Linked DNA regions of Bosea vaviloviae. The protein of the gene in region 2 interacts with the protein of the main gene of each other region in a pairwise test. Links are inferred from orthologs where the notes say so. Each region holds a gene or a part of one and is shown on either strand. Other genes may lie near its edges.

Region 1 (10,732 bases), 1.9 Mb from region 2 along the record:
ATGAGGCGCGGGGCGATTCTGGCCGAGCGGCCGATTGAGCTCGGTGAGCGGCGTTCCGGCCAAGGGCAGCCGTCCTCAGCTAAGAGAGCAAAGACCTGAAGCAAGCATGCTGGTCCCCGAGAGCGGGTCCGGTTCCCGGCAGCACGATCGCGCGGCCCGAATCAACGGCCCGCGCGTCTAGTCTTGTCGTGTGGCGAGCCGCCCGTCGAGTGCCGGGCGGCGCGTCTCCCGTGCTCAGTTCGGCTTCGGCGCCTCGGGGGTGGGCGTCGGGGCAGGCGCGGCGGCGTCCTTCTTGACGCCGCGCAGCAGGTCGAGCGCCGCGATCAGCTGCGTGTCCTTCAACGGATCGTTGGGCACGTAGGAGGCCGAGCCGGACTGCTCTTCCTTGCCGTCGACCGTCTTGAGATGGCCCTTGAGCGAAGCCTCGCCCTTGTTCTCGCCGAGCTTGTCCTTGAGCTCGGCCGGGATCTCCTGCGCGACCTCGACATCGGGCGTGATGCCCTTGGCCTGGATCGAGTTGCCGGATGGGGTGTAGTAGCGCGCCGTGGTCAGGCGCAGGCCGCCATTGGCGCCGAGCGGGATCACGGTCTGGACCGAGCCCTTGCCGAAGGAGCGCGTGCCCATGATGGTCGCGCGCTTGTGGTCCTGCAGCGCGCCGGCGACGATCTCGGCGGCCGAGGCGGAGGAGCCGTTGATCAGCACCACGACGGGCTTGCCCTTGGTCAGGTCGCCGCCGGGCTTGGCGTTAAAGACCTGCGTCTCCTCGGCGTTGCGGCCGCGCGTCGAGACGATCTTGCCGCGCTCGAGGAAGGCGTTGGAGACCAGCACGGACTGGTCGAGACGGCCGCCGCGATTGTTGCGGAGGTCGATGACGTAGCCCTTGATCTTGTCCTTGCCGATCTCGGTGTTGACCTTCTCGATGCCCTTGCGCAGGCCCTCATAGGTCTGTTCGCTGAAGGTGCCGATGCGGATATAGCCGACGTCGTTCTCGACGCGTTCCTCGACCGCCGGCACCACGATGGTCGTGCGGGTCAGGGTGAATTCGAGCGGGTCGGTCTTGCCCGGGCGCTCGATCTTGAGCTTGACCTGGGTGTTGATGATGCCGCGCATCTTCTCCACGGCCTGGGTCAGGCTCAGGCCCTTGACCTCGTCGCCGTCGATCTGGCGGATGATGTCGTTGGAGAGGATGCCGGCCTTGGAGGCGGGCGTGTCGCGGATCGGCTTGGCGACCTTGAGGACGCCGTCCTCCATCGTGACCTCGATGCCGAGCCCGCCGAACTGGCCGCGCATGTCGGTGTCCATGTCGCGGAAGCTCTTGGCGTCGAGATAGCCCGAATGCGGATCGAGCGAGGAGACCATGCCGTTGATCGCGGCCTCGATCAGCTTCTGTTCATCCGGCTTCTCGACATAATCGGTGCGGATCTTCTCGAAGATGTCACCGAACAGGTTGAGACTGCGATAGACCTCGGCGGAGGCCGCGACCGCGCTGGTCGAGGTGAACAGCTTTGTCTGGGTGACCAGACCGGTCAGGCCGGCGCCCATGACCGCACCGGCGAAAACGAGGGAAACCTTGCGCATCATCCGCGAACCTTTTCGCCTTGCGATTTCGTCCACCACGGCGCCGGATCGACCGAAACGCCGTCTTTTCTGAACTCTATATAAAGAACCGGTTGTCCGGTCCCAGAACCTACGATCGTCGCGGCAGCTTCCGACGTTTCGCCCATCACCGCAACCGGTTCCCCCGCGAGGACGAACTGATTCAGCGATACATCGATGCGCTGCATTCCGGCCAGCAGCAAATAGTACCCCCCGCCGGCATTCAGGATCAAGAGTTGCCCGAAGGAGCGGAAGGGACCCGCATAAACCACCCAAGCGTCCGAAGGTGCCGAAACTAGGGCATTGGGCCGCGTACTCACAGATATTCCACGCGTCGTGCCGCCTGCGCCGTCACTTTCGCCGAAACCACGCAATTGTGATCCCGCCGCCGGCAGGGGAAGCAAGCCCCGTGCCTCGGCGAAGGCGATCTTGGGCGCGAGCCGTGCGGGGTCCTTGAAGGCGAGCGCGGCCATGCGCTGGCGCTGCTCGCGGGTTTCCGATTCGAGGGCCTGGCGCGCGGTCTCGGCGGCGCGATTGGCCGTCGAGATCTCTTTTTCCATGCGCTCGACAAAATCGCGCAGGGAGCGCGCTTGCGCCGCGAGCTCGCCACCGACGCTGCGCTGCTCCTCGACGTCGCGCGCGGCGCCCGTTTCACGCTCGCGCCTGGCCTCGATCAGCGAGGCCAGGCGCTGACGTTCCGTCGCCAGGCCCTCCAGCTCGGTGGTGATGGCCTTACGGTCCCCGGTGATGTTCTCGCGCAAGCGCACCAGTTCGCCGAGATCGGAACCCAGGATCTCGATTTCCTGGCGCAGATCGGGCACGACCGCGCCCAGCAGCATCGAGGCCCGCACCGCTTCCAGAATATCCTCGGGGCGCACCAGCACCGCCGGCGGCGGACGCCGGCCGATGCGCTGCAGCGCCGCCAGCACTTCGGAGATCAAGCCGCGCCGGCCTTCGAGCGAGCGCCGGATCGCCGCTTCGCTGGATTGCAGCAGGCCGAGCCTGTCCTCGATCGCGCCGATGCGCCGCTCGACGGCCTGGGTGCGCTGGGTCGCCTCGAGCAGGGCCTTGTTGAGGGCGGCGCGGTCGGCGCGGATGCCGGCGATCTCCGCCTCCAGCTTGCCGCGCGCCTCGGCATTGCCGGCCAGGCGCTGCTCGATCGCCTTGAGTTCGGCCTCGCGGGCCTGTTTCTCGACCTGCTTGGCCTGTGCCTCGCGGGTCAATTGCTCGGGATCGGGGGATTGAGCGGCGGCAGGAAGAGAGGCGATGAACAGGGCCAGCGACAGGGCAGTAAGGGCTTTGCGGGCCTGCCTATAGGATGTGCGGAAGCCTTTATCCGGCATGCCGCGATGCCGTGGGCGGGCCGGGCTGCGCCATCCGCGAATCAGGGGCCGGAATAGTTTCATGCGCGATGATAAGGGTGTCCGGCGATGATCGTCATGGCTCTGTAGAGCTGTTCGAGCGCCAGCGCGCGCACGATCTGGTGCGGGATGGTCAAGGCCCCGAACGCGATCGTCAGATCGGCCCGGTCGCGGATCTCATCGCTGAGCCCGTCGGCGCCGCCGATGACGAGGCTGGCGGCTGCCGTGCCGGCATCGCGTGCAGTGGCTATCCTGGCCGCAAAGGCGTCGCTGGTCAGGCTGCGGCCGCGCTCGTCGAGCGCGATCAGAAGTCCGGGCGTGAGCTTGGCGGTGATGGCCTGGGCCTCGTCGCGCTTGCGCTCGTCGGGCCGGCGGCCGCGGCTCTCGGCGAGCTCGACGATTTCCGGGCCGGACAGGCCCAATCCGCGGCCGAGCGCCAGCGCGCGCTCGCGATAGCGCTCGCACAACTCACGTTCCGGCCCGTCCTTGAGCCGGCCTATGGCGATGATGGCGAGGCGCAACGGCGCGCGTCTCTCGTTCTGGAACGTTGGAGCAGAATGCGAAAACCGGTTCCCGCTTTTCGCATTCTGCGTTGGTCAGCTGACGAGGCGCTCGTTGGGCCTGTCGGCGCCCCACATCTTCTCGAGATTGTAGAACTGGCGCACTTCCGGGCGGAAGACGTGGACGATGATGTCGCCGGTGTCGATCAGCACCCAGTCGCAGGCCGGCATGCCCTCGACCTTGGGCGTGGGCAGGCCCGACGCCTTGAGGGCTTCGACCAGGCTGTCGGCGATGGAGGCGACATGACGGTTCACCCGGCCCGACGCGATGATCATCGCATCAGCCAGTGAGGTCTTGCCGACAAGGTCGATGACCGTGACGTCTTCGGCCTTCATCTCTTCGAGAACATGCAATGCGAGGGCTACGCTGTCGGCGGATGGGTTTTCCGACACAGCGGCCTGGGGAAGCGGCTTGGGCTCGGCTTCACCAAGGGTTGAACGGTTCAGTTCCGTATCCTCTCGATCACGACGCGCTCACAGCGCGACCTGATCAAATTACGCTCAGCGGGGCTAAAATTCAATCGGATTCGGCCTGTTCGCGTAATTGCGTGGAGGAGAGGCCGGAGCGGCGGCCGTGCAGGAAGATCCAGGCCGGCGGCTTCGCATCGGCGAGCGCGGCGCCCTGGCTTTCCGAAATCCGCCAGCGCGAGAGCCAGTTGGCGGCGGGCGAGGCGACCGAGCTATGGGTCGAACCCGGCCGGTCGATGATCGCGATCGGCATCATCCGGGCGATCGCGCGCCACTCGTTCCAGCGATGGAAGCTGGCGAGATTGTCCGAGCCCATCAGCCAGACGAAGTGGACGCCGGGGCAGCGCAGCTTCAGCGCGCGCAGCGTGTCGGCGGTGTAGCGGGTGCGCAGCCGCGCCTCGATCCCGGTGACATGGATGCGGGCATGGTCGGCGATCTCGCGCCCGAAGGCGACGCGCTCAGCCAAAGGCGGCAGGGCGGCGTTGTCCTTGAGCGGGTTGCCGGGCGTCACCAGCCACCAGACGCGGTCGAGCTGGAGCCGGCGCAGCGCGGTCAGGCTCGCCATGCGGTGGCCGTCATGGGCCGGGTTGAAGCTCCCGCCGAACAGGCCGATGCGCAGGCCCGGCGCATGGGGCGGCAGCCGCAGGTGATCGCTGCTCAAGGCAAGATTCTGCGTCACGAACGAATCTGGCCGTCGCCATGGACACGATATTTGAACGAGCAGAGCTGCTCGACGCCGACAGGCCCGCGCGCATGCATGCGCCCCGTCGCGATGCCGATCTCGGCGCCGAAGCCGAATTCGCCGCCATCGGCGAACTGGGTCGAGGCATTGTGCAGCACGATCGCCGAATCGACCTCGGCGAGGAAGCGCCGGGCGGCAGCCGCGTCGTCGGCGACGATCGCCTCGGTATGGTGCGAACCATAGCGCTCGATATGGTCGATCGCGGCGTCGAGCCCTGCGACGAGCTTCACCGCGATGATGCGGTCGAGGAATTCCGTCGCCCAATCCTGCTCGGTCGCGGGGGTGACGCGGGCGTCGAGTTCTTGCGTCGCGGCGTCGCCGCGCACGGCGCAGCCGGCGTCGAGCAGGGCGGTGACCAGCGGGGCGAGATGCGTCGCCGCGCAGGCCTCGTCGACCAGCAGGGTCTCGGCCGCGCCGCAGACGCCGGTGCGGCGCAGCTTGGCGTTGAGGGTGATCTCGCGGGCCATGGCGAGATCGGCGCTGGCATGGACATAGACATGGCAGTTGCCGTCGAGATGGGCGAAGACCGGCACGCGGGCATCGCTCTGGACGCGGGCGACGAGGCTTTTCCCCCCGCGCGGCACGACGACGTCGACATGGCCGTCGAGGCCCTTGAGGATTTCGCCGACTGCCGCGCGGTCACGGGTCGGCACGAGCTGGATCGCGTCGGCCGGCAAACCCGCCGCCTCCAGCCCCTGGCGCAGAGCGGCGGCGATCGCCGAGGAGGTGCGGAAACTGTCGGAGCCGGCGCGCAGAATCGCGGCGTTGCCGCTCTTCAGGCAGAGCGCGCCGGCATCGGCCGTGACATTGGGGCGGCTCTCGAAGATCACCGCGATGACGCCGAGCGGTGTCGCGACACGCTCGAAGCGCAAGCCATTGGGCTGCGTCCAGCTCGCCAGCACGCGGCCGACCGGGTCAGGCAGGGCAGCCACGGACGCGACGGCCTCGGCCACGCCGTCGAGGCGGGCCTGGTCGAGCAGCAGCCGGTCGATGAAGGCGGCGTTCTGGCCATTGGCCTTGGCGTCGGCGATGTCGAGCGCGTTGGCTGCGAGGATCTCTGCCGCATTGGCGCACAGGGCCGCGGCCATCGCGACGAGCGCGGCGTCGCGCTTCGTCGCCGGGGCGAGCGCGATCAGGCGCGCGGCGGCGCGCGCGCGCCGGCCGAGATCGCCCATCAGCGCCGCGACATCGCCGCGCTCCTTGTCGGAAGAGACCACGCGCAGGGCGCTCTCGCTCGTCATGACCGGCCTATCCAAACCCTTTATGCCTTCAGACCTTAACCGACGCCCAGACCTTAGCTGACGCCAAGGGCCATGTCGTCCCGGTGGATCATCTCGGCGCGGCCGGGGTAACCCAGGACGGCCTCGATGTCGCGCGAGGCCTTGCCGAGCACCAGCGCGGCCTCGTTTGCATCATAAGCGACGAGTCCGCGTCCCAGCACCGCGCCTTGCGGATCGCGGATCAGCACGGCGTCGCCGCGCGCGAAATCGCCCTCGATCCGGCTGACGCCGACCGGCAGCAGGCTCGCCCCGCCACGCAGGGCTCGTGCCGCGCCCTCGTCGACATGGAGCGCGCCGCGTGGCTCGAGCGAGCCGGCGATCCAGGTTTTCCGCGCGGTCGCGGGCGTGGAGGCGGTCAGGAACCAGGTGCAGCGCGCGCCATCGGCGATGGCACTGAGCGGGTTCTTCCCCCGCCCGTCGGCAATCAGCATATGCGTGCCGCCGGCGGCCGCGATCTTGCCGGCCTCGATCTTGGTGCGCATGCCGCCGCGCGAGAGTTCGGAAGCAGCGCCACCCGCCATGGCGTCGATCTGCGGCGTGATGCGCTCGACCAGCGGGATATGGCGCGCGCCGGGATCGCTGAGGGGCGGGGCGGTATAGAGACCGTCGATATCGGAGAACAGCACCAGCAGGTCGGCGCCGGCCATGGTCGCGACGCGGGCGGCGAGCCGGTCATTGTCGCCATAGCGGATCTCGGCGGTGGCGACGGTGTCGTTCTCGTTGATCACGGGGATCGCGCGCAGATCGAGCAGGCGACCCAGCGTTGCGCGTGCGTTGAGATAGCGCCGGCGCTCCTCGGTGTCGGCGAGCGTCAGCAGGATCTGGCCGGCAGTGAGGCCGTGATGGCCGAGCGCCTCGGCCCAGGTCCGGGCGAGGGCGATCTGGCCGACGGCCGCCGCCGCCTGGCTTTCCTCCAGCCGCAATGGCCCCGAGGGCAGGCCGAGCACGGTCCGCCCGAGCGCGATCGCGCCCGATGAGACGACGAGCACATCGGCGCCGCGCTGGTGCAGATCGGCGAGGTCCTCAGCGAGCGCGGCGAGCCAGGCCTGGCGCAAACGGCCGCGCGCCCGGTCGACGAGCAGGCTGGAGCCGACCTTGACGACGATGCGGCGGAACTGGTTCAGTGACGGCGTCTTCACGGCTGTGACCGGTTTGAACTTTCAGGACTTGTTGAACTTTCAAGACTTGCGGCTCTGGCTGTTGGCGAAAACGGCGCGCTTGTAAAGCGCCGCCGATGGCTGCGCGGCCATGCCTATAGCGGTTTCATCCGCTGTTGCATTGACAATGGCGATTCAAGCGCCCATATGAGGCCTGTCGATATTTAGGCCGAACGACGTGGCCCCGCGCATGAGAGTGCGCCTGCTGACGACCTTCACCGCTCAAAAAATCGAAAATTTGCGCGTGAGCGATCACGCGCTCCCACATACTTAGCGAAAGGTTTCGTTATGGCCGCTGGCACAGTTAAATGGTTCAATTCCACCAAGGGTTTCGGCTTCATTCAGCCGGATGATGGCGGGCAGGACGTGTTCGTCCACATCAGCGCCGTCGAGCGCGCTGGCATGCGCGATCTCCGGGAAGGTCAGAAGATCTCCTACGAGATGGTGCAGGACAAGCGCTCGGGCAAGATGTCTGCCGACCAGCTCCGCGCTGAGTGAGCCGCTAAGCCGCATCTGTCGGCATCGGAATTTGGGTTCGGCGACCACGGATGTACTGGCGCCTGAACCTTCCGGTCCAACGACGATGCGGTTCGATGAGGGGTCGGGGTTCATAGCCCGGCCCTTTTTCCGTCACTATAAACGCAGGAGACAGGCATGCAGGTTCTCGTCCGCGACAATAATGTCGACCAGGCCCTCCGGGTCCTGAAGAAGAAGATGCAGCGCGAAGGCGTCTTCCGCGAAATGAAGCGCCGTTCGGCTTATGAGAAGCCGTCCGAGAAGCGCGTTCGCGAAAAGGCCGACGCCATCCGCCGCGCCCGCAAGGTTGCGCGCAAGCAGATGCAGCGCGAAGGCTTGATCGCCGCGCCGAAGCCCAAGCCGAAGCCGGTCCGCGCTGGAGGCGCAGCGCCTGCGCGTTGATTTGGATACCAATTCGGCGCGATCTGGATTATTGCCCCCTCGCGGGGCACAGATCGCGCCCGTGACAACACGAGAGAAGGCTAGCCTTGAAGAACCCGAACGACCGCAGCTTCACTGATCGCAAGGCCAATTCCGCGGCCGCCAAGCAGGCGCTCCTTGAGCGTTTCAAGGCGAGGCCGGGTCCGGATGACCCGATCATGCAGCAGCGCCGCGCGGAGCGCCAGGCCATTGCCGATGCGCGCGCGGTTCGCGATGCAGAGAAGGCCGCTGCCCGGGCTGAAGCCGAGCGCCTGGCCGTTATCGAGGCCGCCCGCCTCGCCGAGGAAGAGCGCCTGGCCGAGATCGCTCGCGAAGCCGCCCGCAAGGCCGAGCAGGCCCGCCGCGATGCCGAGCGTCCGCGCAAGGTGCTGCTGGAAGCCGTGCAGTACGCCCAGCTCCGCGCCGCCGGCAAGGGCCGCCGCTGATATCACACGATTGCCAGGGCGATCCGGTCCGCTTGGATCGCTCGGTTGCCCTGGATTCTTACTTTTAGCGCATTATCTTTAAGGCGAAGCGGCGCGAGCTGCCTCGCTTGACGATGCTCTAGAGCAGTTTCAGATCCAAATGGATCGTTCAACCGCTCTAGTTCTTTGTATTAAAGCGTTTTCTTCACGCGAACCCGTATCCACTTCGCTCGAAAACGCTCTAGCTGACGGGGTTCTCGCTCGCGGCCGATCGGCGGCAGGAGGCTCGGCAGTCGACGATTCCGGCCTTGGCCCCTACGCCTCGGCCGGCGTGACACGCCTCCTCTCAGAGAGACGGGTCGTTTCGGGCCGCACGGTCCAAAACGCGAATTCGCCTCTCGGCTCAAGCGCAGCATCGGAGCGAGCCGCCATGGCGACGCGAGGACTCTCCGCCGACGAAATCAAGCGGCGGGCGCAAATGGCCTTCGACAAGGCCGACGCACGTAAACAGGAAGCATCGCGCGCGATGGAGGCCGAACAGGCCGAACGCGACGCCGTGATGCAGAAGACGGCCCGTCTTCGTGCGCAGCGCCTCGCCAAGGAAGCGGTGGAAGCCGAGACCGCGGCGATCGTCGCGGCTGAGCAGGCACAGGCCAAGGCCGAGCAGATCGAAGCCAAGGCCGCGGCGAAAGCCGCCAAGACCAAGGCGAGCACCGACAAGATCGCCAAGGCGGCGGAAAAGCTCGCCAAGGCTGCCGAAAAGGCGAAGAAGGCCGCCGCGCGCGTCTAGAGCAGTTTCCGATCCAGTTGGATCGTTCAATTGCTCTAGCTCCTTGTTTTGACGCGTTTTCTTCACGCGAACCGGTATCCACTTCGCTCGAAAACGCTCTGAGCTGTCTGCTTGTCCGAGATCGGACACGATCATTTCCTGGTTCAAGAAAAGCCTGCCCGGCCCCGAGCCCGGCGGGCTTTTCTATTGGGTGTTCGTGAGCATGCCGCCGCCGCCGCGTGCGCTTATCGGGCCGAAGCTCCGTTCAGGGCCACGGCCGCACGGATGAGCGCCTTGAAGGCGTCTTGATCGATGTCATCGCCCTCATGGAGATCGATGGCGCGTCTGGTGTTGCCTTCGAGGCTGGCGTTGAACAGGGCAGACGGATCCTCGAGCGAGGCGCCCTTGGCGAAGGTCAGCTTGACGACGCTCTTATAGGTCTCGCCGGTGCAGATGATTCCGGCGTGAGACCACACCGGCACACCCCGCCATTTCCACTCCTCGACTACTTCGGGGTCCGCCTGCCTGATGAGCGCACGGATATGGGAGAGCGTCTTGCCTCTCCAGTCGCTCAGTTCCGCGATTCTCGCATCGATCAATCGCGCTGGGGATTCGCTCGAAGGGGATTCGCCCGTGGTCGTTGCGCTCTTCTTCATATCGTCACTCCTCCTTGGCTGGCCGCGGCCCCTACACTGGCGACGGCGTCGCAAGACATTCTGCCAGCGCCTCCGTCAGACGGTCGAGTTCCGGCTTCGACCCGATAGTGATCCGGATGAAACCGGATACGCGCGGATCGGAGAAATGCCTGACGAGCACAGCGCGCTCGCGCAGTGCCGCTGAGAGGGCCTGACCGGTATGGCAGGGGTGGCGGGCGAAGACGAAGTTGGCGCTGGAGGGCAGCACATCGAAGCCAAGCCGGATCAGAGAGGCGGTCAGGCTCTCCCGATTGGCGATGATGGCCGATCGCGTCTCCTCGAAATAGGCTTCGTCCTGGATGGCGGCGATGGCGCCAGCCTGGGCCGGTCGCCCGAGCGGGTAGGAGTTGAAGCTGTCCTTCACCCGCGTCAGGGCTTCGATCAGCGCCTGATCGCCAATCGCGTAACCGACGCGAAGGCCGGCGAGCGCGCGCGATTTCGACAAGGTCTGGACCACCAGCAGATTGGGATGGTCGCGGATCAGGGGAATGGCGCTGTCCGCGCCGAAATCGACATAGGCCTCGTCGATCACCACAGGCGCATCGACCCGCGCGCTCACGAGCCGTTCGATCTCCGCCCGCGGCAGCGCGATCCCGGTCGGCGCGTTCGGGTTGGGAATGATGATGGCGCCGCCCCGGTCGAGATAATCGGCGATGCGGACGCGCATCGCGCCGTCGAGCGGGACCGTCTCATGCGCGATGCCGAACAGCCGGCAGTAGACGGGATAGAAGCTGTAGGTGATG
Region 2 (10,846 bases):
GCTCGGTTCCTATGCCGAGGAGCGCATCGTCGCGGTCAATTCCGTCGTGGCGCTGCCGGATGCGGTCACCTATGAGGCCGCCGCCAGCATGATGCTGAAGGGCATGACCGCGGAATACCTGCTCCACCGCACCTATAAGGTGAAGCCGGGCGACATCATCCTCGTCCATGCTGCGGCCGGCGGCACCGGGCTGATCCTGTGTCAATGGGGCAAGGCGCTGGGCGCGACCGTGATCGGCACCGTCGGCTCCAAGGAAAAGGCCACGCTCGCCAAGGCGCATGGCGCCGACCACACCATCCTTTATCGCGAGGAGAACTTCCCGGCCCGCGTCAAGGAGATCACCGGCGGCAAGCTCTGCGCGGTGGTCTATGACGGCGTCGGCAAGGACACCTTCCTGCCCTCGCTCGATTGCCTGAGCCCCTTCGGCGTGCTGGCGAGCTTCGGCAATGCGTCGGGCGCCGTCGAGCCCTTCAATCTCGGCCTGCTCGGGCCGAAGGGCTCGCTCTACGTGACCCGGCCGACGCTCTTCACCCATATCGCCAAGCGCGAGACCATGATCGAGATGGCGGCCAATCTGTTCGGCGCGGTCGCGTCGGGCGCCGTCACCGTGCCGGTCAACGCGACTTTCGCGTTGCAGGACGCAGCCAATGCGCATCGCGCGCTTGAAAGCCGCGGCACCACCGGCTCGACCGTCCTGATCCCCTAGATCCGGATGATTTCAGCTGGGATCACAAAGTGATCCCAGCTGAAATCTGAATCCGTCTCTCATCTAAGAATGAGAGCAGGATCAATGCGAAAAACCGGTTCCCACTTTTTCGCATCCTGCTCTTAGGCGAGTCTCAAAGCCGGTGTGAGAAAAATCGAACCGGCTTTGAACCTGTTCGGCCCGGCCTGCGACCAATGAGGGTCAGCACATGCTGATCCTCATTCGGGAGACAGGTCATGAACCGGACCATTCGTTTCGCGGGGCTCGTCTTAGCTTCGCTCACCATTTCGACAGTTGCCATGGCCCAGCAGGGTGGCGGCGGAGGCCGTGGCGGTGACGGCGGCAATGGCGGCAACGGAGGAGGGGGTGGCGATCCCTCTATCCTGCAGGTGCTGCGCGAGGATCACGCCAGGGCCCGCCTGACCCGTGCGGTCGAGATGCGTCGCGCCGGTACGGGCTGCCTCACCCATGTCTGCAACGAACCGCCGCCGCAGCGTCAGCGGCCCGTGCGCCAGGTCGCGGACACCGGCAATGCCTGCGCCGGTGGTGAGGTCTTCGCGGTGCGCGGCCGGGGCGGCCAGATCATCCGCTATTTCTGCGAATATCCGTGAAGGTCCTAAACCGCGACGCCGTGCAGGTCATAAGCGTCGGCCCGCTCGATCTTCACCGTGACGATGTCGCCGGCCCTAAGCGGCCGGCGGCTCGCGACATAGACATTGCCGTCGATCTCGGGCGCGTCCCATTTCGAGCGGCCCTTGGCGACGGTCGGGCCGGCCTCGTCGATGATGACGGAAATGCGCTTGCCGACGCGGTTCTTGACGATGCGCGTGCTGATCTCGGCCTGCGCCTTCATGAAGCGGTGCCAGCGCGCCTCTTTTTCCTCTTCCGGAACCAGAGCGAGGCCCAGATCATTGGCCGGCGCGCCCTTTACAGGCTCGTATTTGAAGCAGCCGACGCGCTCGAGCTTGGCTTCCTTCAGCCAATCGATCAGGAACTGCACATCCTCCTCCGTCTCGCCGGGGAAGCCGACGATGAAGGTCGAGCGGATGGCGAGATCAGGACAGATCTCGCGCCATTTGCGCAGGCGGTCGAGCGTGCGATCCTGATGAGCCGGCCGCTTCATCGCCTTGAGAACATTGGGAGAAGCGTGCTGGAAGGGGATGTCGAGATAAGGTAGGATCAACCCCTCCTGCATCAGGGGGATGACCTCGTCGACATGCGGATACGGGTAGACGTAGTGCATCCGCACCCAGATGCCCATCTGGCCCAATTCACGCGCAAGCTCGAAGAAGCGGGTCCGAACTTCGCGGTCCTGCCACATCGAGGGCGCGTATTTGATGTCGAGGCCATAAGCGCTGGTGTCCTGCGAGATCACCAGCAGTTCCTTGACGCCGGCCTTCACCAGCTTCTCGGCCTCGCGCAGCACCTCGCCGATCGGCCGCGAGACCAGATCTCCGCGCAGCTTCGGGATGATGCAGAAGCTGCAGCGGTTGTTGCAGCCCTCTGAAATTTTCAGATAGGCGTAGTGGCGCGGCGTCAGCTTGATGCCATGGTCAGGGACAAGGTCGACGAAGGGGTCGTGCCGTGGCGGTACCGCCTGGTGCACGGCCGAGACGACGCTCTCATAGGCCTGAGGGCCCGTGATCGCGAGCACGTTCGGGAAGGCATCGCGGATCTGCTCGGGCTCGGCGCCCATGCAGCCGGTGACGATGACCTTGCCGTTTTCCGACATGGCCGCCCCGATCGCCTCCAGCGATTCCGCCTTGGCGCTGTCGAGAAAGCCGCAAGTGTTGACGATCACGAGATCGGCGCCCGCATGTGACTTGCTGAGCTCATAGCCCTCCGAGCGCAGCGAGGTGATGATGCGTTCGGAATCGACCAGGGCCTTGGGGCAGCCCAGCGAAACGAAAGAGATTTTCGGCGCGACGGCGTTCATCGGCAGGCGACTCGACAATTCTGAAAGGAAGCGGCGCGGCATGGCTCGCGCACGGCGCTTCCTTTGAACCGTTTCAGCCTGTTTGGCAAATCTGGAAGGTTATGCCGCGGCTTCCGTCGAAACCGGACGCGCCTCGTCCTGCGTCCAGTCGGTCATCGAACCATCATAGAGCGCGACCTCCTCGCGGCCGAGCACCTCGGACATCACGAACCAGTTCAGCGCCGCCGTGTGGCCGGTGTTGCAATAGGAGATCGCCGGCCCGTTCGGCACGCCGGCAAACAGCGTGGACAGATCGCGGATTGGCTTCAGAGCGCCTGTCCCGGGGTCGAAGGCTGCGGCATAATCGCGCGAGACCGCTCCCGGGATATGCCCGGCACGCGCTGCCTCGGCGGCCTTCTCGCGGCCCTCGAAATAGCTCGCTGAACGCGCATCGACCAGGGTCGCGAGCTTGCTGCGCGAAGCCACGAGGGTCGCATCGGTGTTGCTGCGCAATTGCTGTTGCATCACGACCGGATAGGGATCGGTCGATTTCGGAGCGGATGGCCCGGTTTCGACCGGGCGCTGCGGATCGGCGCTCCAGGCCTTGAAGCCGCCGTCGAGAATGGCCTGCTGGCCGTGACCGATCAGCTTCAGCGTCCAGTAGACCCGCGCGGCGGCGGCAAAGTCGGTCGCGCTGACGCCGGCCGGCACGATGACGACGTCGTCATGCGGCTTGATGCCGAGCCGTCCCGCGAGCGCGGCCAGATGCTCAAGCGACGGCAGCATCCCCGGCGCATTGCCGACCTTGGCGCGCCAGCCATCGGCGGCATAGTCGCTGTGCACGGCGCCGGGAACATGTCCCGCTTCATACGCCGCCTTGCCGCCGCCATCGACCGAGGAACGGATGTCGACGACGACCAGGTTGCTGTCGCCCAGTCGCTGCCCGAGAGCCTCGGGCGTGATCAGTCCGGAGAATTGGGTTTTGCTCATTCGGCCGCCACCTTCTGCAATTCGTCGACCACATCGAGCGTGTAGCTCATCTCAGCTGTCGCCCCGAGCATGATCGAAGCCGAACAGTATTTTTCCTTCGACAATGTGACGGCCCGTTCCGCCTTCGCTTGCGATAGCCCACGCCCGGTGATCTTGTAGGCGAGGTGGATCTTGGTGAACACCTTGGGGTCTTCGGTGGCGCGTTCCGCCTCGACCTCGACCTCGCAACCGGTGACGCTCTCGCGGCCCTTCCGCAGGATCTGCACGACATCGAAGCCGGTGCAGCCGGCCAGCCCGATCAGCAGCATCTCCATCGGCCGGATGCCGATGTTGCGGCCGCCATATTCAGGAGCGCCGTCCATCATCACGGCATGGCCGCTACCGGCCTCGCCCATGAAGGCCATGCCCTCGACCCATTTCGCCCGCGCTTTCATCGTTCGCTCCTATGCAAATCACCAGAGCAGGATGCGAAAAAGTGGGAACCGGTTTTTCGCATTGATCCTGCTCTCACTTTTAGATGAGAGACGGATTCAGATTTCAGATGGAATCACTCTGTGATTCCATCTGAAATCATCCGGCTCTCGCACCTAGGCTAGCGGCTGGTGAAGGCCGAAGCGAGACCGCTCAGGCTGCCGCGAACAGACTGCCATGGGTGATGCGCAAGCGGATGCGCTCGCCGATCGCCGGCGCGACCTGGCTCGCCAGGTCCACGTCGAGGCGCTTCGCCAGCCCCTGGACCGCGACCTCGGCGCGTCGCAGCGGGCCGTTCCGGCGCAGATGCTCGACGACGCCAGGCAGCGCCAGCGGCAGATCGTCGACGATGCGCAGATGCTGCGGCCGGACATAGAGCGCAGCCTGTCCGCCCTGGTTCTGCGACAACCCGCCCAGCACCGGTCGATCGCCGAAAAAGGCCTGGCTGCCGACGACCTTGACCGGGAGCTTGTTCACCTCGCCGAGGAACTCGCAGACAAAGGGCGTCGCCGGATGGTCATAGACATCATCCGCCGAACCGACCTGCTCGATACGGCCGTCATTCAGGATCGCGACCCGGTCGGCGAGTTCCAGCGCCTCCTCCTGGTCATGCGTGACGAAGACGGTGGTATGTCCGGTGCGGCGGTGCAGATCGCGCAGCCAGGCGCGCAGGTCCTTGCGGACCTTGGCGTCGAGCGCCCCGAAAGGCTCGTCGAGCAGCAGCACCCGCGGCTCGATCGCCAGCGCGCGAGCCAGCGCCACGCGCTGGCGTTGGCCGCCCGAAAGCTGGCTCGGATAGCGCTTGTCGAGGCCGGGCAGTTGCACGAGCTCGAGCAGGTCACCGACCCGCTTTCTGATCTCCGCCGGGTCCGGCCGTTCCGCGCGCGGGCGCGACTTCAGGCCGAAGGCGACGTTCTCTCCGACCGTCATGGTCCGGAACAGGGCGTAATGCTGGAAGACGAAGCCGATCCGCCGGTCGCGCAGCGAGAGATCGCGCATATCGGTCTCGCCGAACAGCACGCGGCCCCGATCAGCCTGTTCGAGGCCGGCGATCAAGCGCAGCAGCGTCGTCTTGCCTGAGCCCGAGGGGCCGAGCAAGGCGACGAGTTCGGCAGGCTGGATGTCGAGCGAGACGCCGCGCAAGGCAGCGAACGCGTCGAAGCGCTTCTCGATCGATTCGATGGTGACTGCGACCGACATGCTTGCGTCCTTCATCAATGGCGGCGGCTGGCGGCGATGGAATCCGAGTAGCGCCATTCCAGCAGCGTCTTGAGCGCGAGCGTGACGAGCGCCAGCCCTGCCAGAAGCGAGGCGACGGCAAAGGCCGCTGCGCTCATGTACTCGTTGTAGAGAATCTCGACATGCAGCGGCATGGTGTTGGTCAGCCCCCGGATCTTGCCGGAGACGACCGCAACCGCACCGAACTCGCCCATGGCGCGCGCGTTGCAGAGCAGCACGCCATAGAACAGGCTCCACTTCACATTGGGAAGCGTGATCGTCAGGAAGGTCCGCCAGCCCGAAGCGCCGAGCGTCAGCGCCGCCTCCTCGTCGGCCGAACCAAGCGATTGCATATGCGGAATCAGCTCGCGTGCGACGAAGGGGAAGGTCACGAACACCGTCGCCAGGACGAGACCGGGCAGGGCGAAGACGATCTGCACGTCATTGGCCTTGAGCCAGGCACCGAAATAGCCTTGCGCGCCGAAGAGCAGCACGAAGACGAGGCCCGAGATCACCGGAGACACCGAGAAGGGCAGGTCGATCAGGCTGATCAGCAGGTTCTTGCCGCGAAACTCGAACTTGGCGATCGCCCAGGCGGCTGCGATGCCGACGACGACATTGAAGGGCACGGCGATACCGGCGACCAGCAGGGTGAGATGGATCGCCGCGACCGCATCGGGCTCGGTCACGGCCGCCTTGTAAGCCGTCCAGCCACGCGCACCCGCCTCGACGAAGACCGAGGCCAGCGGCAGCAGCAGGAACAGCGCGAGAAAGGCGAGCGAGACCGCAATCAGCACAGTCTTGACGATAACGCCTTCGCCGCGGATGCGGCGCATATCACGCTTCCGGGCCGTGTCGGTTCGGAATTGGGGCAGAGTTGCATCAGACATCGCCGAACCTCCGGCGGGCCCGCGCCTGGATCAGGTTGACGAAGACGATGAGGGCAAAGGAGATCAACAGCATCAGCATCGCAACGACGGCGGCGCCGGCATAGTCGAATTGCTCCAGGCGGATCACGATCAGCAGGGGCGCGATCTCCGAGACCATCGGCACATTGCCGGCGATGAAGATCACCGAGCCGTATTCGCCGACCGCGCGCGCAAAGGCGAGGACGAAGCCGGTCAGCAACGCCGGATAGATCGGAGGCAGGATCACCGTGAAGATGGTGCGCCAGCGGCCGGCCCCGAGCAGCGCCGCGGCCTCCTCGACATCGGCCTGCATCTCCTCCAGCACCGGCTGCACGGTGCGCACGACGAAGGGCAGGCCGACGAAGATCAGCGCCACCATCACGCCGAGCGGCGTATAGGCGACCTTGATGCCATAGGGCGCCAGCAAGCTGCCGACCCAGCCATTGGGCGCATAGATCGCCGTGAGCGCGATGCCGGCGACCGCCGTCGGCAAGGCGAAGGGCAGGTCAACCGCTGCATCGATGAAACGACGACCCGGAAACTCGTAACGCACCAGCACCCAGGCGAGGATCATGCCGAAGACGGCGTTGACGCAGGCAGCGAACAGAGCTCCCAGAAATGACAAGCGCAGCGCTGCCAGCGTACGCGGCGAGGTTGTCACTGCCCAGATATCGGCCGGGCCGGCGCTCGCCGCCTTCAGCGCCAGCGCCACCAGCGGCACGAGCACGATCAGGGACAAGGCGCTCAGCGTGATGCCGAGCGCGATGCCGAATCCTGGCAGGATGCTCGGTTGCCGCCAAACTGAGGTCGCCGCCGCCATCAGCTAGCGCGCCGGCTTGTAGAGCTGGTCGAAGGTGCCGCCGTCGCCGAAATGGGCCGGCTGCGCCTTGGCCCAGCCGCCGAAGTCCTTGTCGATCGTGACCAGCTCGAGCTTTGGGAAGTTCGCGATGTCCTTGGGGGCGGCCGCCTCGACATTGCGCGGCCGATAATAGTTCTTCGCGATGATCGCCTGGGCCTTCGGCGTGTAGAGGAAGTCGAGATAGGCCTGTGCCTCAGCCCGGGTGCCCTTGGCGTCGACATTGGCGTCGACCAGCGCGACCGGCGGCTCCGCCAGGATCGAGAGGCTCGGCACGACGATATCGAACTTGTCGGCGCCGAATTCATGCAAGGCGAGGAAGGCCTCGTTCTCCCAGGCCAGGAGCACGTCGCCGATGCCGCGCTGGGTGAAGGTCGTGGTCGCGCCGCGCGCGCCGGTGTCGAGCACGGGCACGTTTGCCAAAAGCTTGCCGATATAGTCGCGGACCTTCGCCTCGTCCTTGTTGAAGGCCTTGTCGGCATAGGCCCAGGCGGCGAGATAGTTCCAGCGCGCCCCGCCCGAGGTCTTCGGGTTCGGCGTGATGATCTGCACGCCCGGCTTGACCAGGTCGCCCCAGTCCTTGAGCGCCTTGGGATTGCCCTTGCGGACGAGGAAGACGATCGTCGAGGTGTAGGGCGAGGAGTTGTTGGGCAGGCGCGTCTGCCAGTTTTCCGGCAGCTTCTTCGAGCGCTGGGCGATGGCGTCGATGTCGCCTGCGAGGGCGAGCGTCACCACATCCGCATTGAGACCATCGATGACGGTACGGGCCTGTGCGCCCGAGCCGCCATGGGACTGGCGGATGGTCGTGATCTTCTTGGCGTTCTTCGCGTTCCATTCGGCGATGAAAGCCGCGTTGAGGTCGCGGTAGAGCTCCCGCGTCGGGTCGTAGGAGACGTTCAGCAACTCGGTCTGGGCGCGTGCGCCGGCCACGACGCCGAAGCACAAGGAGAAGGCCCCGAGCACGAGCCCGGCTCTAAGCACACGGCGAAAGATAGGTTGCGTCATGTCAGGGCTCCGTTGCGGTCAATGCCGGAGGCTCGCTAGGAACCGCCGGCATTCGTTCTTAATAACAAACGAAACGTACTGAATTTTCGCACCAGCCTCAACGGCATGCTGCAGCAGGCCCGTTCCAAACTTGAACCCTATGGGAGAAAACGCGTCTCCCTTGAAGGCGTTCCACCGTATTTTTGGTCAGGCATTTTCCGCGCAACGAGATTTGCGGGCAGATCAGGCATAAATCCAAATAAGCCGTTGTGGCAGCGCCGAATTCAGGCCCGGCGCAAATCCTGCGATACGCTGGTGGCGGCTACCGCCCCCAGCGCATGCCCCACCAGGACGAGCACAGGCCCCTTGGCCGGCAACTGGGTGAGCATATCAGGCAATGTCGCGATCGTCGCGGCCACCCGGACTTCGTCCGGCCGCGTCGCCGCCAGCACGGCAACGGCCGGTGTCTGCGGATCGAGCCCGGCCGCCACGGCGCGGTCGCGGAAGCCTGCGAGCGTGGCGCGGGCCATGTAGATCACCGTCGTCGCATAGGGATCGGCCATGGCCTGCCAGTCGAGATCGTCAGGCAGGTCGCCGCTGCGGGCATGGCCGGTGACGAATTGCAGGCGGCGCGCATGGTCGCGATGGGTCAGCGACAGGCCAAGCGAGGCCGCAGCCCCTTGCGCCGCCGAGATGCCGGGCACGATCGCGACCGGGATATTGGCGGCGGCACAGGCCTCGATCTCCTCGCCGGCGCGGCCGAAGATGCCGGGGTCGCCGCCCTTGAGGCGCACGACATGCTTGCCCTGACCAGCCAGTGCGACGATCAGGGCGTTGATGTCACTCTGTTTGACGGACGGCCCATAGCCGGTCTTGCCGACCAGCATGCGCTTGGCTTCGCGGCGGGCGAATTCCAGCACGCCAGACGAGACGAGGTCGTCATACAAGATGATGTCGGCGCTCTGCAGTGCGCGGATGGCCTTCAGCGTCAGGAGCTCCGGGTCGCCCGGGCCGGCACCGACCAGGGTCACCCGGCCTGTGCCGTCATGGGCGTTTTCAAGTCGGTCGAGCGCGCTGAAGAGGTCGCTCCTGTCGATCTCGCCGGGGTCTCGTTCGGGAGCTGCGATGGCGCGCGCCGTGAAGCGCTCCCAGAAGGCGCGGCGAAGCGCGAAAGGAAGCTCACGCACCTGCACGGCGGGCCGCCAGTCCTTGGCCGCCTGGGCCCAGCTCTTCAACCCGGCCGGCAGCAACCCTTCGATCTTGGCGCGAATCGCCTGCCCGAAGACGGGCGCGGCGCCGTCGGTCGAGATCGCGACGATCAAGGGCGAACGGTTGACCAGCGAACCGAAGGCGAAATCGCAGAATTCGGGCTTGTCGACGACATTGACCGGTACGCCCAGCTGCCGCGCAGCTGCCGCGAAGGCGCGCGCCTCGGCGAGATCCTCGATATCGCCGATGGCAAGCGCCGCGTCGGCCAGATCGTCCGGCTGCCAATGCCGGGCGACCACGGTCACATGGCCGGCGGGTGGCTCGTTGGCGAAGTCCGTGAAGCGGTCAGCCGCATCGCCGGCGAAAACACGGAGGTCGGCTCCAGCCGCCGCGATCAATTCGGCCTTCCAGAGCGCGCTCTCGCTGCCGCCGGCGAGCACGACCTTGCGTCCCTCCAGCTTGTGGAAGAGCGGCAGCGTCGCCAGCCGGTCGATGCGGCGCGCGGTGGTCGGCTCTGGTTGTCTTTCGCTCATCGCGTCGCTGTGGTGGCTCTGACATCGGTGGGGCGTGTCTCGCCCCCCGCTGGCGGCATCAGCAACCAGAAGACAGCCAAGAGCACAATGATAAGGCGAAAGCAAAGATCGAACCAGCGCTCATGGGGCTGCTTCGGAAGCAGATTGGCGATCTCGCTGTCCATGCTGTCCTCCTTCAATCCGCGTAATGTCGCCGGTCCGGCGGCGCTGTCTCTATCGGCCGCGCGGGGCGCCATCGCGTTAAGATGCGGCGAGGCGGCCGGCGGCGCGGGCCGTCCGACGCTGGTCGAGGATGTTGTGGCTGTCGCCATAGCCGCGCTGATAGCCATGGCTGATCTGGCCCGCGGCCTTGAGCCATTGCTCGACCGGTTGACGTGCCGCGCTGGCCTCGGGCAGTTCGATTTCGTCGAAGCCGCAGGCCAGCGCATAGGCGAACTGGTCGGCGATCAGGGGGCCGCTGGCGCGCAAGGTTCCGGTGAAGCCGTGATTGCGGATCAGCTTGGCGAGGCTGAAGCCGCGCCCGTCCGAATAGGCCGGGAAGCTGACAGCGATCAGCGAGAGCTGGCGCAGCACCAGCTTGAGCTCGGCGATGCGGATATTATTGGGGATCACGACGCCGATGCGCTGGTCGCGCGTCTTCTGCTGAAGCGCCTCGGTCAGCGCTTCCCACGGCACCAGGGCCTGCGAGAGGTTGTCGACCCCTGAGCCTTCGCTGCGCGTCCAGGCGTCGATTTTGGTGCCGTTCCGATCAAGCAACGGCATGGGCGACCTCCTGGAAGGCGGCCTTGAACGGGGCAAGGCCGATGCGACGGACGTTCTCGATGAAGCTCTCGCCCTCGGCCCGCTCGGAGAGATAGACGTTCACGATCCGCTCGATTGCGTCGGGAACATCCTCCGCCGCGAGGCCTGGCCCCAGGATCTCGCCGATCGCGGCGTTCTCGGTCGCGTCGCCGCCAAGCGTGATCTGATAGGATTCGATCCCGCGCTTCTCCAGGCCAAGAATGCCGATATGGCCGACATGGTGGTGGCCGCAGGCGTTGATGCAGCCCGAAATCT

Evidence for each region.
Region 1: the proteins of BHK69_RS19965 (region 2) and BHK69_RS29300 interact in binary tests that used the Escherichia coli proteins (3 or more experiments, as listed by UniProt). The link is inferred for Bosea vaviloviae from one-to-one orthologs.

What each region holds. Positions count from the first base shown.
Region 1 is NZ_CP017147.1:6,308,119-6,318,850, reverse strand. Bases 3,782-6,630 are described here. They hold BHK69_RS29300 (glutamate-5-semialdehyde dehydrogenase), read right to left. Parts: upstream 5,903-6,630; coding sequence 4,661-5,902; downstream 3,782-4,660. Other genes in these bases: proB (glutamate 5-kinase), read right to left, coding at 6,022-6,630; BHK69_RS29305 (nicotinate-nucleotide adenylyltransferase), read right to left, coding at 4,035-4,646; rsfS (ribosome silencing factor), read right to left, coding at 3,782-3,853. Outside these bases: BHK69_RS29330 (divergent polysaccharide deacetylase family protein), read right to left, coding at 1-63; BHK69_RS29325 (S41 family peptidase), read right to left, coding at 235-1,578; BHK69_RS29320 (murein hydrolase activator EnvC family protein), read right to left, coding at 1,578-2,939; 23S rRNA (pseudouridine(1915)-N(3))-methyltransferase RlmH, read right to left, coding at 2,999-3,478; more of rsfS, read right to left, coding at 3,554-3,781; more of proB, read right to left, coding at 6,631-7,146; BHK69_RS29290 (cold-shock protein), read left to right, coding at 7,453-7,662; rpsU (30S ribosomal protein S21), read left to right, coding at 7,819-8,082; BHK69_RS29280 (DUF6481 family protein), read left to right, coding at 8,169-8,546; BHK69_RS29275 (hypothetical protein), read left to right, coding at 8,956-9,315; BHK69_RS29270 (DUF1801 domain-containing protein), read right to left, coding at 9,540-9,950; hisC (histidinol-phosphate transaminase), read right to left, coding at 9,982-10,732. UniProt on the Escherichia coli protein: Catalyzes the NADPH-dependent reduction of L-glutamate 5-phosphate into L-glutamate 5-semialdehyde and phosphate. The product spontaneously undergoes cyclization to form 1-pyrroline-5-carboxylate.
Region 2 is NZ_CP017147.1:4,360,587-4,371,432, reverse strand. What follows is about bases 3,260-6,222. They hold BHK69_RS19965 (sulfate/molybdate ABC transporter ATP-binding protein), read right to left. Parts: upstream 5,283-6,222; coding sequence 4,236-5,282; downstream 3,260-4,235. Other genes in these bases: cysT (sulfate ABC transporter permease subunit CysT), read right to left, coding at 6,183-6,222; cysW (sulfate ABC transporter permease subunit CysW), read right to left, coding at 5,297-6,136; BHK69_RS19970 (OsmC family protein), read right to left, coding at 3,608-4,045; BHK69_RS19975 (sulfurtransferase), read right to left, coding at 3,260-3,611. Also shown: BHK69_RS19990 (quinone oxidoreductase family protein), read left to right, coding at 1-706; BHK69_RS19985 (hypothetical protein), read left to right, coding at 943-1,317; 30S ribosomal protein S12 methylthiotransferase RimO, read right to left, coding at 1,323-2,642; more of BHK69_RS19975, read right to left, coding at 2,742-3,259; more of cysT, read right to left, coding at 6,223-7,028; BHK69_RS19950 (sulfate ABC transporter substrate-binding protein), read right to left, coding at 7,032-8,069; siroheme synthase CysG, read right to left, coding at 8,333-9,790; BHK69_RS32700 (hypothetical protein), read right to left, coding at 9,787-9,954; BHK69_RS19940 (DUF934 domain-containing protein), read right to left, coding at 10,031-10,552; BHK69_RS19935 (nitrite/sulfite reductase), read right to left, coding at 10,539-10,846. UniProt on the Escherichia coli protein: Part of the ABC transporter complex CysAWTP involved in sulfate/thiosulfate import. Responsible for energy coupling to the transport system.